Regions from separate parts of the Paenibacillus sp. FSL R5-0923 genome, predicted to be linked through region 1. Evidence: predicted binding sites of a transcription regulator. Region 1 holds the regulator's gene; each other region holds the start of a gene.
What was found. The regulator LexA, encoded in region 1, represses DNA repair genes until DNA is damaged. The targets are predictions, from matches to a motif close to CGAACATATGTTCG.

Region 1 (5,400 bases):
ACGCTCCGATCATCCCAGAGCAGTGTATCATCAAGGTCAAATAGTACGGCGGAAATTGGCATTACAGGTCTCCCTCTCCCATGGCTGGTTAATTTCTATTCGTGAACTACTTCAATTTGGTGAGCTTTTGCGAATGCTTCCAGTCGAGTCCCCATTGCATTGGTATCATAACGATTCATAAGTCTGGTAAAAATCCATTTCGTGCGTTTGCCTTTATGCTTAATTACAACAGCTCCACGCGAAAGGATGATTTTCTCAATATCAGAAGCTGGCAGATAACGTTCGCGGTTGAATTTTATAGTAGATAGTCTAGCATTCTCTACCTTCAAGTACGGACGTCGGAAGAACAGAAGTGCCGCTAGTAAGTAGTACAAAACGACTCCTAGCCAGTTCATAAGCATACCATTACCTTTGGCCTGGTCCACTGAACCAACCATCCAAAACATAGTACCAAGCACTAATAACACTAATGGAAATGCAATGTTACGGCCTTTAAAGGTTTCACTGTTCTTACCAGGAGATTTAGATTTAGATGCGTAAATCGTTTCCTTCCCCTGTTTCTTTCTTTGCTTATTAATTTGCTGCGTGTTGCGTTGAACCATTCTTTCCCAAGAACGGGCCATATGCGTTCCCCCTAGTCATCCAGTAATATCTATGAAAAGGAACAGGGTGTTAATGCTTACGCCCCTTGTTACCTTGTTCATGCTCATCATTATCAACCAATTCAATCGTATTCAATTGTGCTCGGAAGTTATTGCGAATATTCCCCAAATAAATTTCACGAAGCTTGGCGCGTTCCGCCGTTTCCTCTTGATTAAGGCCTACGCTCTTCTGTTTGCGTGCCAATTCGTTAATACGCGCGACCAACTCATCAATATTCAAAACTTTCCCTCCCCTTATAAATTAATTCTAACTCTGCCATGAGAAAAAGAGCTTGTCAAGGTTTACTCCCTGCAAGCTCTTCATGTCCTCTTATTATGTTCTTAGAATATTAATATATAGGTAAAGTGAGAATATCTCCAGCATTAATCTGACTACCTTTAATGCCATTGGATTTTTTAATTCCTTCTATATATACAGCCGTTTTCATATCAGAAGGTTTATTCTCAAGAGCAATACTCCAAAGTGTATCTCCACGTTCAACCACTACGCGCTTCTCATCCTTCATTAAAGTAGTAGATCCTGCAAATACATTACCTACTACTGTAAGTCCTGATAGTACGAGCACGATGATCAATGTCAGTTTAATAACAAAATCTCTACGGAACAAACGCATCAAGCCTTCAAGCAAAAACTCTGTAATCTCTTTAATCTGAGCTGAATAACGGGTAATAGGATTATGTCCTAAAGATTCAACCACTGGGGCTTTATCGTAGATGCTACGGTATGTACTGTATTTTAACATGAATATCATCCTCCAAACACTTGTTCTTACTTTTGAAATTATAATAACACGAACATGTGTTTTCTTCAATACTATTTTAGAACAATTGTTCTCTTTTTTTCAGAGGTTAATATTTACCATATTCTTCATATAAAGAATCACTCTTATCGTTTAGATGAAGGAAACGCAATCAATACAAGACTACCATTTATTAACTCTTTCGAATTAATATTTATAATAGTTAGAACTTATGTTTGTGCGAACGGTAGTTCTATGTTATAATTTTCCCAAACATTACTATATGGGGTTGATTCCAATGTCAAAGATTTCAAGTCGCCAGCTGGCGATCCTGGAATTTATACGTAGCGAAGTCCGCAGCAAGGGTTATCCTCCTTCCGTCCGGGAGATTGGAGAAGCTGTTGGTCTTGCTTCCAGCTCCACAGTTCACGGTCATTTAGATCGGCTAGAGAAGAAGGGACTTATCCGTCGAGATCCAACGAAGCCTCGTGCGATAGAATTGCTTGGCCAAGAGGATTCCGAGAATGTCCATCATTTCGCGCAAACCGTCGCTCGCATTCCTGTCGTAGGTAAGGTTACCGCCGGGGTTCCTATCACTGCTACTGAGAATATTGAAGACTACTTCCCGCTTCCAACTCACTATGTTGGAGATAACAAAGTATTTATGTTATCGGTTCAAGGTGACAGTATGGTCGAAGCTGGGATTATGAATGGCGACTATGTTATTGTTCGTCAACAACAAACGGCTGATAACGGAGATATCGTTGTAGCTATGACCGAAGAAGATGAAGCAACCGTTAAGACTTTTTATAAAGAACGTGATCATATACGTCTTCAGCCGGAGAATCCGGCGTACGAGCCTCTTCGCCTTAATCGCGTAACCATTCTCGGCAGAGTTATCGGATTATTTCGAGATATCCACTAAGTTTGCACTCCTACCTAGCGAAAACGGATACCGTCCTAAAGGACGGTATCCGTTTCTACGAGAAGTATAAGGATAGGGTATATCGTAAAAATATATACTTTCTTTTATTTTTTTAAAAAAGCTGTTCTGCAAATGCAGAATAGCTTTTTTATTGTTATCAAACTCCATTTATCAATTACAGAACATTTGTTCTCATAGGCTAAAATGACCATTTTTAATGAATAACCGTTTAGGCATCCTCCTCATATCTTAATTAGAAAGGAGTGTTGCACAATGCCAAATTACCGGATTATAGTTGATCTGACGCAGCGTATGCTTTATCTTCTTGATAACGACATTGTGATCAGGGGCTTCCCAGTCGGAATCGGTAAAATGTTAACTCAATCACCACTCGGTGAATTCACAATCATCAACAAACAACCCGATCCAGGTGGTCCATTTGGGGTCTTTTGGATGGGGCTATCTAAGCCTCACTATGGGATACATGGAAATAATGATCCCTCATCCATAGGGCACGAAGTATCCCACGGTTGTATTCGTATGTACAATGAAGATGTGTTAGCACTAGCTGCGATTGTACCGATTGGAACACGAGTAACGATCAGGAATTAAATCTATCTCTATAGATAAACACGCCTCACTCATGGTTCAATGGAGGGGGCGTGTTTGTATTTATGTATTTTTGATGACCTAATAGGAATTATGTGGCTATATGTCGAATAATGTTAACAGGATTTCAAATTGAAAGGAAGTGTCTCGTTTTGAACAACTCAAAAATTAGAACCCTCGTCGATTTTAAAGTCGATGCACTTGTTAAACTCTCTGGCTTATTGTTAAATAACGATCAAGCGGGTGGAAAAAAAGTAAATTTACTCACCTCATTCGGCAGTATTCAAGGGACCATCTCCCCTTCCACCTCCAATAAAGAGGATGTTTTTGACTTAAAATCTCTAATGGATGATGTCATTGTAGATGAATACATATCTTATTTAGGTGCGGAACATCCCGATAAAAATTTCAGCTATAACTTTGTAGTCCTTAATGATGTTTCTGTAAGACCCTATACTCACTATGAATCTCCGATCGAATACAAACAGCTAATTGTTTATACTGATCAAATCACAGCCTTCAATTTCTTATGATCTTGACATATTTATTTTAAAAAGCTCTCAACAAAGCACTCCAGCAGTTGCCCCAATTTTGCACTCAGCTTGCAAAATCGGCAGATCTCTGGGTGCTTTCTCTTTTCTAATCAGTAGTCGTTTCCTAAATTCCCACGATTTTCGCTCTTAACAGATACTAGTAGAGAGAATTCAGGCATATCTTTCAATAAGCAATAAATCTTGCTCTACTGAGATCATTGGAGGTGTGATTACATGCTGATTTTCTTAATGTATATGTTTGCCATTGTAGGAGGAGTCTTAATTCTAAGTGCCGTTATTATAGAATTAAAAAAACTATCTACTTCTTCTGAACTTTCTAAGCTGTTAAACGCAACCTCATCTTTTAATATTATATTCACCAAAACATTCATTCCGCCCAATCAATCGCACTTGATCGCCCTTAATGAACCTTATAAAAAAATAGCAATAGGTACCAGCAATCCGAAAACAAGCAAAAAAGCAATAGCAAAGCTATACTCGTTCGACAATATAATGGGATCAGAGATTGTTGTTAACGCACTAACCCTTTCAAAAGTATCTAAACGACAACAAAACAGCAAATCAACTGCTTCAAGTGCGGATATTAATGTGGTTAATAGCTTTGACGAAGAGGCTGATGTTATTGAGGAACTTACGCTTAAAATATACATGAACAGCAATGAAATACCTGTGTATAGTATTTCCTTCTTGCCAGGCTTATTGCCCATTCAACAATCCGATAATCAATACAAAGAAGCTTACTCCCAAGTCCAACAATTACATGCTTTCTTCAGGTCGATCGTATCCGAATGAATGCCCCCCTTCCGCCTATTATTACTTCACTTTACCTTTCCCAATTAGAAATTTTGAAAACCTTAAGGAAAGACAAAAAAACGGTCCTTTTGAGAGGGCCGTTTTCGCTGCATCCAACATTCATTTTAAAATTGCACACTAAATCCGTTAAATCGGTGAATGCCCGTACCATGAGCGACAAGATCCCGTTCACGTAGTTCACGAACTGCCTTCATAACCTCTTGCAAAATAGCTGGATCTAGACCCAACGTATTATGAGAGCCGAATACTTGAGATACATTTGGAATTTGCGCAATCTTTTCTAAAGAAGCCACTAAATCTGCCGGACTAGTAGAGGGATAAAAAGCATAAATTGGCGTAACATCATACAACAAATCCCCTGTAAACAGATACCCGTTGGCATGATCAAAGATGCTAATATGACCTGGCGAATGACCCGGTGTGTGGTAAATTACTAATCTACGCCCGCCTAAATTAAGCACATCTCCCTCTCGCAATAGAGCTGTTGGTTTCCCTTGATAAGGCGTATACCTATTAGGATCAAATGTCTCAGGAACAGGAAGAGTAATATCTCGGCTCATATCTTTTCTGATCTGGGCAAGGGTCAAACCTCGTATTCCATTAATTAGCCAATCCTCATCCTCTTTATGAACATAGATCGTCTCAAATTGTCCATGACTGCCTATATGGTCTGCATGCACATGCGTAGTGATGACAGCGATAGGTAAATCCGTTAACTGATCCGTTATTCTTTTTATATTATCGATGCCTAATCCCGTATCAATCAACACCGCTTGTTCTTTCCCTAACAACAAAAAAGAGTGCACCTTTTCCCAATGTCCATATTCACTGATTGCATAAGTAATTGGATCAATTTTCGTGACTGTGAACCATCGATCTTGAATCAAGTGTGATCCTCCATTCCGTTCCATTTCTCCCTTACCTGCTCTTCTCCTTTATAATAGTCCGCTTGTTGATCCGCCTGATAAATTTCTTGATAGGGGAGAATGTTGATTTTACCTGAGTCCGGATATTCGCAAACATCTATGCCCTGGTTCGTTCGGAGATCAAGATACTTGCAAGGGGCATCCGTATGATTATAAAGTTGATGCGCTCCT
Region 2 (5,400 bases), 420 kb from region 1:
GGTATCATTCTTTTATAATAGTAGCAGACTAAAAAGTACAAAGGACGTGTAGTTATGAGTTCAGAAAGTTCATTTGATATCGTATCTAAAATGGATATGCAGGAATTAACCAATGCGATCCACCAAACAGAGAAAGAAATTGACAACCGCTTTGACTTTAAGAACAGCAAGAGTAGTCTGAAGCTGGAGAAAGACGCACTTATTATCGCCTCTGAGGACGAATATAAGTTAAACGCTGTTATTGATATTTTACAATCGAAGATGGTGAAGAGAGGTATCACGCTGAAAAACTTGGATTTCGGCAAAGTGGAGCCTGCTTCTCTGGGTAGTGTTCGTCAGCGTTTAGGTCTTAAGCAAGGGATTGATCAGGAGAACGCAAAAAAAATTAACATCCTGATTCGTGATTCGAAATTGAAGGTGAAGAGCCAGATTCAAGGAGATCAGATCCGCGTAACTGGTAAGAGTCGCGATGATTTACAACAAATTATCCAGATTTTGCGTAAAGCTGATTTGCCGCTGGACCTGCAGTTCAACAACTTAAAATAGCATTTTGTACCCCGCAGTGCTTATCAGCGCCATTATGCGGGGTGCTTTGTATTTTTTTTGACACCTATTTATAGCTATAATATACTTGCTTAAGTAGAAATAGATGAGCCTGACTCAGGCAATTTGTATGAACGATTTAGGGGAGGAACTTCAGTGAATTTGCCCAACCGCATCACGCTAGCACGTATTTGCCTGATCCCGATTATGATGTTTTTCTTACTGGTGGATTTCAGTTTTTATCCAGAACCGATACATTGGGGCTCTTTTCAGCTATCTGTTAATCATTTGGTGGCAGCTGTAATCTTTTTGCTTGCAGCGAGCACAGATGGAATAGACGGCTACATAGCAAGGAAATATAATATGGTCACCAATCTCGGTAAGCTCCTTGATCCGTTAGCGGACAAGCTGTTAGTTTCTGCAGTTCTGATTTCACTTGTGGAATTGGGCAGATGTGATTCATGGATCGCAATTGTTATCATTAGTCGTGAGTTCGCAGTAACCGGGCTTCGCCAGATAGCGTTGTTAGAGGGAAAAGTGGTTGCCGCCAGCAAATGGGGTAAGATAAAGACGGTTGTACAAATTGTAGCGATCTCACTGCTGTTGTTAAATAATTTCCCATTTCAATTCGTCAGCATTCCTGTAGACGATATTGCCATCTGGGCTGCAGCCTTGATCACTATTTACTCTGGAATTGATTATTTTGTGAAGAATAAGGATCTATTACAGCTGCATAATGCTTAAGCGTTTTAGGCAGCTACATATAGGAGAGGTAATAGGTAAAGCACCTATTACCTTTTTTAAACCCTAAAAGCAGTGTATCTACATTATAACGAGGAGGCGAAAGCCAGGTATGAAAGCGGAGATTATTGCAGTAGGCACGGAGCTTTTGCTCGGTCAAATCGTAAATAGTAATGCCCAGTTTTTGTCTATTGAGCTAGCTGCTATTGGGATTGATGTATATTTTCAAACCGTAGTTGGGGATAACAGCAGTCGCTTGCAGCAAGCCATTGAGATCGCTCAAAGCAGAGCGGATGTTATCATATTTACCGGTGGTATTGGTCCTACAGAAGATGATCTAACGAAGGACGCGCTAGCTGCTTCCTTAGGTCGCACACTTCATATAGATCGCTTAGCAATGGATCATGTACAACGTTTCTTTGATGATCGAAAGATTGTAATGACGGAGAATAATCGTAAACAGGCACTTATAATTGAAGGAACTACACCTTTGCCAAATGAGATTGGTCTTGCTGTTGGCATTGCTTTTGAGCATGAAAAGAAATATTATATTGTGCTTCCTGGTCCGCCTCGCGAGATGAAGCCGATGTTCGTAGATAAAGCTGTACCGTGGCTCCAGCAGCACGCTCTAACGACAGAAATGCCACTTTATTCTAAAATGCTTAAATTTGCCGGTATCGGAGAATCACTGCTTGAGGATAAGCTCATTGATCTTATTCACAGCCAGACAGACCCAACCATAGCTCCTTACGCTAAAGAGGGAGAGGTAACCGTTCGTATTTCGACAAAAGCGCCTTCCGAGCATGAAGCTTACAAGAAGCTGGAGATTCTGGAGAAACAGATCAAAGAGATTTTGCCAGAACATTTATATGCAAATATTGATGTGCCACTGGAGCAATTGATTGTGGATTGGATGGCGGATGCAGGTCTGACTTTAAGTGCGGCAGAGAGTTGCACGGGAGGCTTGCTGATGGAGAGTATAACTAACATTCCAGGCAGTGCTTCGATGTTTGCGGGAGGAATCGTCTGTTATTCCAACGACCTGAAGAAAAAACTTCTGAATGTGCCAAGTGCTTATTTGGAGGGGCCAGATGCTCCAGGGGCAGTTAGTCGTGAAGTTGCCGAGGTGTTAGCTGATCAGGTGAGAATGATCGCAGATAGTGATTTCGGTTTATCTGTAACTGGTGTAGCAGGACCAGGCTATTCTGAACGTAAGCCAGTTGGACTTGTATTTATTGGTTTAGCTGAACGCGGGCGTAAGACAGAAGTATACGAGCTTAATCTTAAAGGTACACGTGAAAATATACGACTACGTACTGTTAAAGCTCTGTTGTATCGTCTATGGCGCAGACTTGAGGAACGGAAGGTGGAGACACCTCTTGAAGGCTCAGACTTGTAATGGGAGATTAGCCCAGTTATAATTGAGACATACGGAAGAACCGTGGCACTGAGATTTCTTTGCTGCGGTTTTTTGTATATCTGCGGAGATTTTGATCGCTGTTTTGGTTTTGATCATAAGTCGTTGATGTCCGGTGAAGTAGAGAAATCAGTTAACTTCTATGTCCGGAGGGAGGCTTACAATAAAAGGGATAATTAACGCTTGAGACAAAAAAAACGAATGTATGTTCGAAAAAAAGCTTGGCAAGACCTCAAAAACACGTTATTATATTATTATAAACAGTGAAGGAAGTGGTCTGATTGTCAGATCGTCGTGCAGCGCTTGATATGGCGCTTCGTCAAATAGAAAAACAATTTGGTAAAGGTTCGATCATGAAACTGGGAGAATCCACTCATATGCAAGTGGAAGTTGTACCTAGCGGATCTTTGGCACTTGATATTGCGTTAGGTATAGGCGGACTTCCAAAGGGACGTATTATTGAAGTATACGGACCTGAATCCTCCGGTAAAACGACTGTTGCTCTTCATGCTATTGCAGAAGTGCAAAAACAAGGAGGACAAGCTGCATTTATCGATGCTGAGCATGCGCTCGATCCGAAGTATGCACGTAACTTGGGCGTAAACATTGATGAATTGTTGCTATCTCAGCCAGATACGGGTGAACAGGCACTTGAGATTGCTGAAGCACTTGTCCGTAGTGGTGCAGTAGACATTATTGTCGTTGACTCCGTAGCTGCGTTGGTTCCTAAAGCGGAAATCGAAGGTGATATGGGTGACTCTCACGTCGGCCTTCAGGCTCGTTTGATGTCTCAAGCGCTTCGGAAGCTATCTGGTGCCATTAGTAAATCGAATACAATTGCTATCTTTATTAACCAGCTTCGTGAGAAAATTGGTGTTATGTTCGGTAACCCTGAGACAACACCGGGTGGTCGGGCGTTGAAATTCTACTCTTCCGTACGGTTGGATGTTCGCCGTGTCGAAAGTATTAAGATGGGTAACGACGTTGTAGGTAACCGAACCAAGATCAAGATTGTGAAGAATAAGGTAGCACCTCCATTTAAACAAGCTGATGTTGATATCATGTATGGTGAAGGGATTTCCAGAGAAGGAAGTCTTGTAGACATCGGTACTGAAATGGACATCGTGAATAAGAGTGGTGCATGGTATTCCTATGAGGGTGAGCGTCTCGGTCAAGGACGTGAGAATGCCAAACAGTTCTTGAAAGAACATCAAGATATTGCACTTATCATTGAGAACAAGATCCGTGAAGCAAGTAACCTGTCCACTATTGTTGCTGCACCAAATGAAGCGGAAATCATTGCAGAGCAAGAGGAAGAAGAAAAGCTACTTCTCGAAATTGAACAATAGAATTTACTAAGGAATAGGACGCCCTGTGATTCATTGTTGCAGGGTGTCTTTTCTTAACAGTGTAAGAACATATATATTTGGGGTCCCCTCAAAGTACCTGAGTACGCACCGAAGTTAAGCCGCACTTTGTGGGGATATTTTATTGCTATGAGGTGACAAGCAACTATGGTAATACAGCTGGATATGGATTTTGAATCGGATGAGCAGGACGTACAGGTCCTATCTGATTTTCCTGATGGAGAACTTTTAGAAATTACTAAGGTAGAACGTCAGAAGAAGTCGGACCACCGCTACATCATACATTTCGGAGCCTATAACATGACTGTACACGAAGACGTCATGATTAAATATCGGATGATTACTGGAAATTCTTTTATGAAAGCCGATTTGGAGGAAATTGTTGTTGCTGATGAGCGACAACGAGCTTATGTAGAAGGACTTCGTTATCTAGAACGGAAGCCACGTACCGCTATGGAAATGACTCGCCGTTTACGGCAGAAGGAAATAGGGGAGACTATTATTGCGGAAGTGGTGCAACGGCTACAGCAGGAAAGATTTCTTGATGACCCCTTGTATGCAAAGCAATGGGCGGAGCAACGCATTACGAACCAGCGAAAAGGGAAAATGTGGATTCGCCAAGAGCTACGTGAGAAAGGAATCGACAAAACCTTGATCTCGGAAGCACTGGAGAATGTCAGTCCTGAACAAGAACTAGAGAGTGCACTTCAGATTGGTCGTAAGAAATGGAATCTTATTCGTGGTGAAGCCACAGATAAGCGCAGAAAGACTGGAGCCTTCTTAATGCGGCGTGGATTCTCGGGTGATATGGTGCGACAAGTGATCAATACTTTACTTGAGGAAGACAATTATGAGGGTGAAGATGAGGAATTTTACTAGACTCACTGATTCTCTTGACATTAATGCGCATATCGACTCTCTTGACAATGTCTTTTTATAAATAATAAAATATAACATGAATCGGCATAAAGTAAGAATCCTTTTTCCTTCCCAAAAAGGTGACTTTTTAAAACGGTTCGCGTACAACTCATATGAAATGTAATCGCCGGATAAGGCGGGCAGTGTGCATGTGCAGCATGTGCAGTATGGCAATCGGTTATTTACCGGTTTTTTGTATGGTGATGAACGGATAGTTTAACAACTGCACAATTCCCAGGGATATACCTTGGAGAGGAACCAACGAGGAGGTGAACAGATGCAAGCATGGATCTGGGTCATTATCGTTCTCGTTGTAGCTGCATTATTCTTTGGGTTCGGTTATTTTATTCGTAAATCCCTTGCAGAAGCTAAAATTCAAAGCGCAGAAAGAGAAGCCGTAGTCATCGTGGAGAA
Region 3 (5,400 bases), 1.5 Mb from region 1:
CCTTAAGCTGGTAGTAGATATCGAAGAGGGCCAAAAGACAGGCTACTTCTTTGATCAGCGTGAGAATAGAGCATCCATTGCCCCACTCATGAAGGGCTGGGGTGGACGAAGTGGCATTACGCTGCAAGAAATCGAAGCAGAAGATGGCTCGTTACAAACTTTGCCGGTAAACAAGAGTGGTAAACACGTAACCTTCCCTTATTGGGATGGTGCTACTGTGCTGGAATGTTTCTCGCACACAGGCAGCTTCACTCTGCATGCTTGCAAGTATGGTGCGAAAAAAGTAACCTGCCTTGACGTTTCCGCTCATGCCATAGAGAGTGCCAAGGTCAATGTGGATCTGAATGGCTTTAGTGATCGAGTGGAATTTGTAGTGGATGATGCTTTTGCCTACCTGCGCAATCAGGTAAAAGGTCTGGAGGAACGTTCGGAGCGGGCGACGATTGCAAGTGGAACGGAATCAACAGTAGCGTCTACAAATGCTAAATCCGGAGGCAAAACAACCAAAACGGATACTTCCAAACCGATGACAGCAGGTGGAGGTAAAACTTGGGATGTAGTTATCCTAGACCCTCCAGCGTTTGCGAAAACTAAAAGTGCAGTAGCAGGTGCTTGCCGTGGTTACAAGGATATCAATCTACACGGCATGAAGCTGGTGAACGAAGGCGGATATTTGGTTACTGCAAGTTGTTCTTACCACATGCAGCCGGATCTATTCCTTGAGACAATTGCCGACGCAGCTAAAGATGCAGGTAAAGTATTGAGACTTGTGGAATGGCGTGCCGCAGGCAAAGACCATCCGCAGATTCTAGGCGTTAACGAAGGACATTATCTGAAGTTTGCGATTTTTGAAGTGCGGAGTAAGAAATAAGCTGGCTGTTCAAATATAAGTAATGGATTTTAATCCGTAAAGGAGTCTTCGATCGAGGCCTCTTTTTACGGATTTTTTGCTATGTTCTAAGAAGAGTAAGATTCGGGATTAACAAGGTATGTCCGCTTAGTCCGAAAAGTTGCCAAAACAGCACGAAATTCATTAATAGCGACTCCTGAATCAGAATGTAATCCAGAAAGTATAAGCCGCTGTAATGCGGCTTATACTTTATTTTGATGGAAGTCACGATCAAGCTTAATTTTGGCCCTCGGGTACATCATAAGATAATCGATTTGCGGGTCGGATCAACAAATTTATCAAGGTGATTTTCCATTACAAGAGGAATATTTTATCGGTCATAGGCCGGTGGAATAGTCGAAGAGGTAGGACCAGAAGTTTCAAAAGTGAAACAGGGGTTATCCCTTGTATTTGATTTCATACGAGCCAATATTTAACTACTGGCTACTCAGAAAATTGTAAGGTAATATCGCCGTTATTTGTATAAGCAGATAATTTTTTCGAACCATTCTCTTTATTGGCAGGCAAATTGCTATCTCCTTTCTTTACCTTGCTTAAGATCGCGAAATCATCATATGACCCTGAAATTGAACCGCTAATATTTCCGTTTTTTGTTTCAAGGGTTATAGCCGTCCCTACATTCAATTTGTCCAGTTGGATATTTCCGTTATTTATGTTTACTTCCACTGTCCCTAAAAACACGATTGTTGGTAATACAATACTTTCATTTGATGTTTTTAAAGTTAAATTTTTTAAAGTTGCATCAGGTATCGATACCTGAATAGTTCTGGTTACTTGCGAGCCTTTTCCTCCGATATAGTCGTTCCATTCCTTATTACTGTCACTTACCATTGACAGTTCTTTATCGTCAGATAGATCAATCTTGTAAAAATTTTTCTCACTTTCATAGTAAACAATATGAATTTGTTCATCTTTAGATTGGAGAATATTTATTTTTTTGTCCTTTACATCAATTGTTAAGGTATCAATCTTTTGGGCAGGTATGGTGTAATTTTTTTCCTCCATGGAAGTGGAGTCGGAGGAACATCCTGCTAATGATATCAATAGTGTCACCAATATGCCTATAGTAGTTAGTAATTTTTTTGCAGTACTTTTCATTGTAAAATGCTCCTTCGTTAAATTATTTTTCTTTTAAATATAGCCAGTCCTACGAATGCCAATCTTAAACTGCATTGCAGACAAATTTCGATATGCAACAAAGCATTAGAGTTGAACATAATGATTTTGAAAAAGTCTACCCAAATATGTTGCAAGGGTTGAATTGGAATAAATACACAAAATGATAGTCACTAAAGTAGGATCTGTCAGCCAACCATACCAATATGAATGCATAGACAGCAATACATGTTTGATAATCCTTTGATATATGATTTAGTTCTTCATATTTGCCTTCCTCTCTGGTAATAAATTCATTTTGTATTTCGTTGCGTTTATCAGTCGCATATGTTTTAATCATCATAAACTTTTGTGTTACAAAAAGGTCAAGAGGGTAGATATGAACAACTATTTTACAATTAAGCAAGCAGCAGAGATCGTAGAGATGACCACTGAGACCTTACGGCACTATGATCGTATTGGATTAGTCAAGCCATGCCATAAAGATGAATTGTCGGGATATCGATACTATTCCGAGCAGGAGCTCTTAAAGCTGCAAACCATTGAACTGCTCAAAGCAATGGATCTTACTTTAATGGATATTAAAGATATTTTGCAGCAGAATGATCTCTCTAAAGTAATTGCATTTCTAAAACAAGCAGAAAAAAGAGCAGACGATAAAATTGCTCGACTGCAGTATGCAAAATCGAAAATTAAACGTGCCTATCTACATTATGAAAATAAGTTCTACGACGGTTATAGTCAAAGTGAAAATTACATTGTCAGACACATAGAGGAAAGGGTAATTATGCTTTCGAATAAAATGGAAAGCCCCACACTTAAGAATTTATGGGACTATCACAGACATTTCTATCAACAAATTGAAACGTCTCTGCATTCACAATTTCTGTTTGAAGATATGGCAGGAATGTTCACGACTGAAGGAATAACACGATTATTTGCTGTTTGCTTGAAATATCCGTCTTTAGAGGGGCTGACTGTGCTACCAGAAGGGGACTATCTGTGTGCAATTTGTACCGAAGAGAATAAGAATGCTGTATTACAAAGTTTACTTGAAAGGGCAAAGACGGAATACGATGTGTGTCCAGATTTTGTTCTTCATAACATTATTGTGACTGGAATATTGCAGTGGGATTATCAGATACAACTGTTCATTAAGAAGGAAAAGAAAAATGTTTGATTGAAAGTCGCTAATTTAGCGGCTTTTTTTGATTAAGGAATCACGTTTCTTGCTTAACAAACTAGAAATACTAAACAGCAAGTCACCAAAATACGATAGTTGCTGTTTACTTCGTAGCTTTTTTATTGTAAATCATTAGAAAATACTAGCAAACGCATGTTCTGATATGTGCAGCTATGTTATACTGAGGGGACGAGGAACGACTGAACTTTTTCATTTGAACATTATCAAACGGTGAGTATTTCACCTTGTATCATATACATTTTCTCCGCTACGGAAGGAGTCTATCATTTATGTCGGTAACCTTTTTACTAGGCCGCTCTGGTAGTGGCAAGACAACAAAAATATGGGAGTCTATTTCTTCTTCATTAGAGAAGGAGCCTCTTGGCGCGCCGATCATTATTCTTGTACCGGAACAAGGTTCCTTTGGAGCAGAACGGGGGCTTTTGACCGTAGGGAATGTGAAGGGAAGCATTCGGGCGCAGACACTGAGCTTTTCTCGGCTTGCCTATCGAGTGAAACAGGAAACTGGAGGCAGCGCTAGTCTGCCGATCAGTGAAGAAGGTAAAAAGATGTTGATTTACAAAATCATCAGTCGCCGTAAAGAGGAACTGAAATTATTCGGTGCCTCTGCCGACAGACCGGGTTTTGTCGAACGGTTGAATCAACTGCATACGGAGATGAAGCGTTGCTGCTTGGCTTCCTCTGATTTAGAGGAGCAGTTATCCGCAATGCGAGGCGCTATTGCAAGAAGTCCTATTCTTGAAGGCAAGCTGGATGATTTACAGCTGGTATTCAGCGATTTAGAGAAGGAAATGTCACGCCTCTATATCGACGAAGAGGATCGTTTAGCGGAACTAGCTGAGCATATTCCTGATTCCTCTTACATTCGCGGGTCGGAGATTTGGGTAGATGGGTTCCACGGCTTTACCCCGCAGGAATTCGTAGTGCTTCGAGAATTGATGCAGCAAGCATCGAAGCTGACCGTGTCCCTTACACTTGATCGTTCGTATCCCTATGGAGATCAGTTGAATGAGCTTGAATTGTTTCACCCAACTGCGGTTACTTACATTAAACTGCGTGGAATAGCTGAAGAGCTGGGCATTGATGTGTGGGACGAGCTTCTGGAGCCAGCGGTTCTTCCGCGTTTTGAAGAAAGTCCTGTTCTTGCTCATCTCGAAAGGGGATATGACCGCCGAAAGGTCTGGATGGGTGCAGATGAACTGGCAAATGAAGCGATATCTATAGGCGCAGCAGTTTCTCATAGAGCAGAGGTTGAGGGAGCACTGCGTGAAATGATCAGACTGGCGCGAGATGAAGGTGCAAAATATGGTGAAATGGCCGTATTGATGCGTAATATTGGAGATTACGAGCAACTGATTAAACCGTTGTTCCAAGATTACGGAGTACCTTTTTTTCTGGACCAGAAGGTAAATGAGCTGCACCATCCATTGGTAGAGTTTGTACGCTCCGCATTGGATGTGGTGCGTCGACGCTGGCGCTTCGAGGATGTATTCCGCTGTGTAAAGACAGAGCTTTTGCTACCGCTGGACGGTAGTATTACGCGTGAGGATATGGACGCCTTAGAGAATTATGTGCTGGCTTGTGGTATTCAAGGGTATCGCTGGACGGATGGCCGTTCATGGAAAGGGATTCCTAGCTTGTCGCTGGAAGGCGGCAGACAGATGGATGAAGAACTGCTTGCTACAATGGAGCGATGCCGTGCTAGTATAACGGGACCTCTATTTGCTTTTGAGAAACGGATACAGAATAGTAGAAGCGGCCTTGAACTATGTACCGCAGTGTACAAGCTGCTTGATGAGACGGATGTTGCCCGAAAGCTGGAGAAACTTAGTGTCGGTGCTATGGAGAAGGGGCAACCCGAGAAGGCTAGAGAACATAGTCAGCTGTGGGGTGCAGTGCTTGATCTGCTAGATCAGATCGTCGAGATGATGGGCAACGAGAGACTTGAATTTGATGTGTTCACCGGAGTCCTAGAGACAGGACTTGCTGAGCTTAAGATGGGACTTGTTCCTCCCGCGCTCGATCAAGTACTGGTTGGTAACATGGATCGGACTCGACCAACGGGAGTTAAATACGCTTTTTTGCTTGGATTTAATGAAGGTGTTGTGCCTGCGCAGTTTAAGGAAGATGGAATTCTCTCGGAAGGCGAACGCTCTGTGCTTGAGAACGC

Region 2: the regulator LexA is predicted to act here: its motif matches at 2,900-2,913, upstream of recA (recombinase RecA).
Region 3: the regulator LexA is predicted to act here: its motif matches at 3,356-3,369, upstream of addB (helicase-exonuclease AddAB subunit AddB).

The regions. Positions count from the first base shown of each region.
Region 1 is NZ_JBBPAT010000001.1:3,843,202-3,848,601, reverse strand. Features, by position in the region: gene MKX35_RS17235 (HAD family hydrolase) at 1-62, opposite strand, end outside; gene MKX35_RS17230 (hypothetical protein) at 96-623, opposite strand; gene MKX35_RS17225 (DUF896 domain-containing protein) at 673-882, opposite strand; gene MKX35_RS17220 (LysM peptidoglycan-binding domain-containing protein) at 992-1,405, opposite strand; gene lexA (transcriptional repressor LexA) at 1,701-2,327, shown strand; gene MKX35_RS17210 (L,D-transpeptidase) at 2,601-2,939, shown strand; gene MKX35_RS17205 (hypothetical protein) at 3,089-3,469, shown strand; gene MKX35_RS17200 (hypothetical protein) at 3,704-4,282, shown strand; gene MKX35_RS17195 (MBL fold metallo-hydrolase) at 4,408-5,214, opposite strand; gene MKX35_RS17190 (cupin domain-containing protein) at 5,187-5,400, opposite strand, start outside.
Region 2 is NZ_JBBPAT010000001.1:3,423,078-3,428,477, forward strand. Features, by position in the region: gene MKX35_RS15295 (YajQ family cyclic di-GMP-binding protein) at 55-546, shown strand; gene pgsA (CDP-diacylglycerol--glycerol-3-phosphate 3-phosphatidyltransferase) at 700-1,287, shown strand; gene MKX35_RS15305 (competence/damage-inducible protein A) at 1,397-2,683, shown strand; gene recA (recombinase RecA) at 2,983-4,050, shown strand; gene MKX35_RS15315 (regulatory protein RecX) at 4,216-4,947, shown strand; gene rny (ribonuclease Y) at 5,264-5,400, shown strand, end outside.
Region 3 is NZ_JBBPAT010000001.1:2,328,255-2,333,654, forward strand. Features, by position in the region: gene MKX35_RS10335 (class I SAM-dependent rRNA methyltransferase) at 1-871, shown strand, start outside; partial or broken gene MKX35_RS10340 (alcohol dehydrogenase catalytic domain-containing protein) at 1,160-1,308, shown strand; gene MKX35_RS10345 (DUF4097 family beta strand repeat-containing protein) at 1,334-2,008, opposite strand; gene MKX35_RS10350 (MerR family transcriptional regulator) at 2,406-3,206, shown strand; gene addB (helicase-exonuclease AddAB subunit AddB) at 3,500-5,400, shown strand, end outside.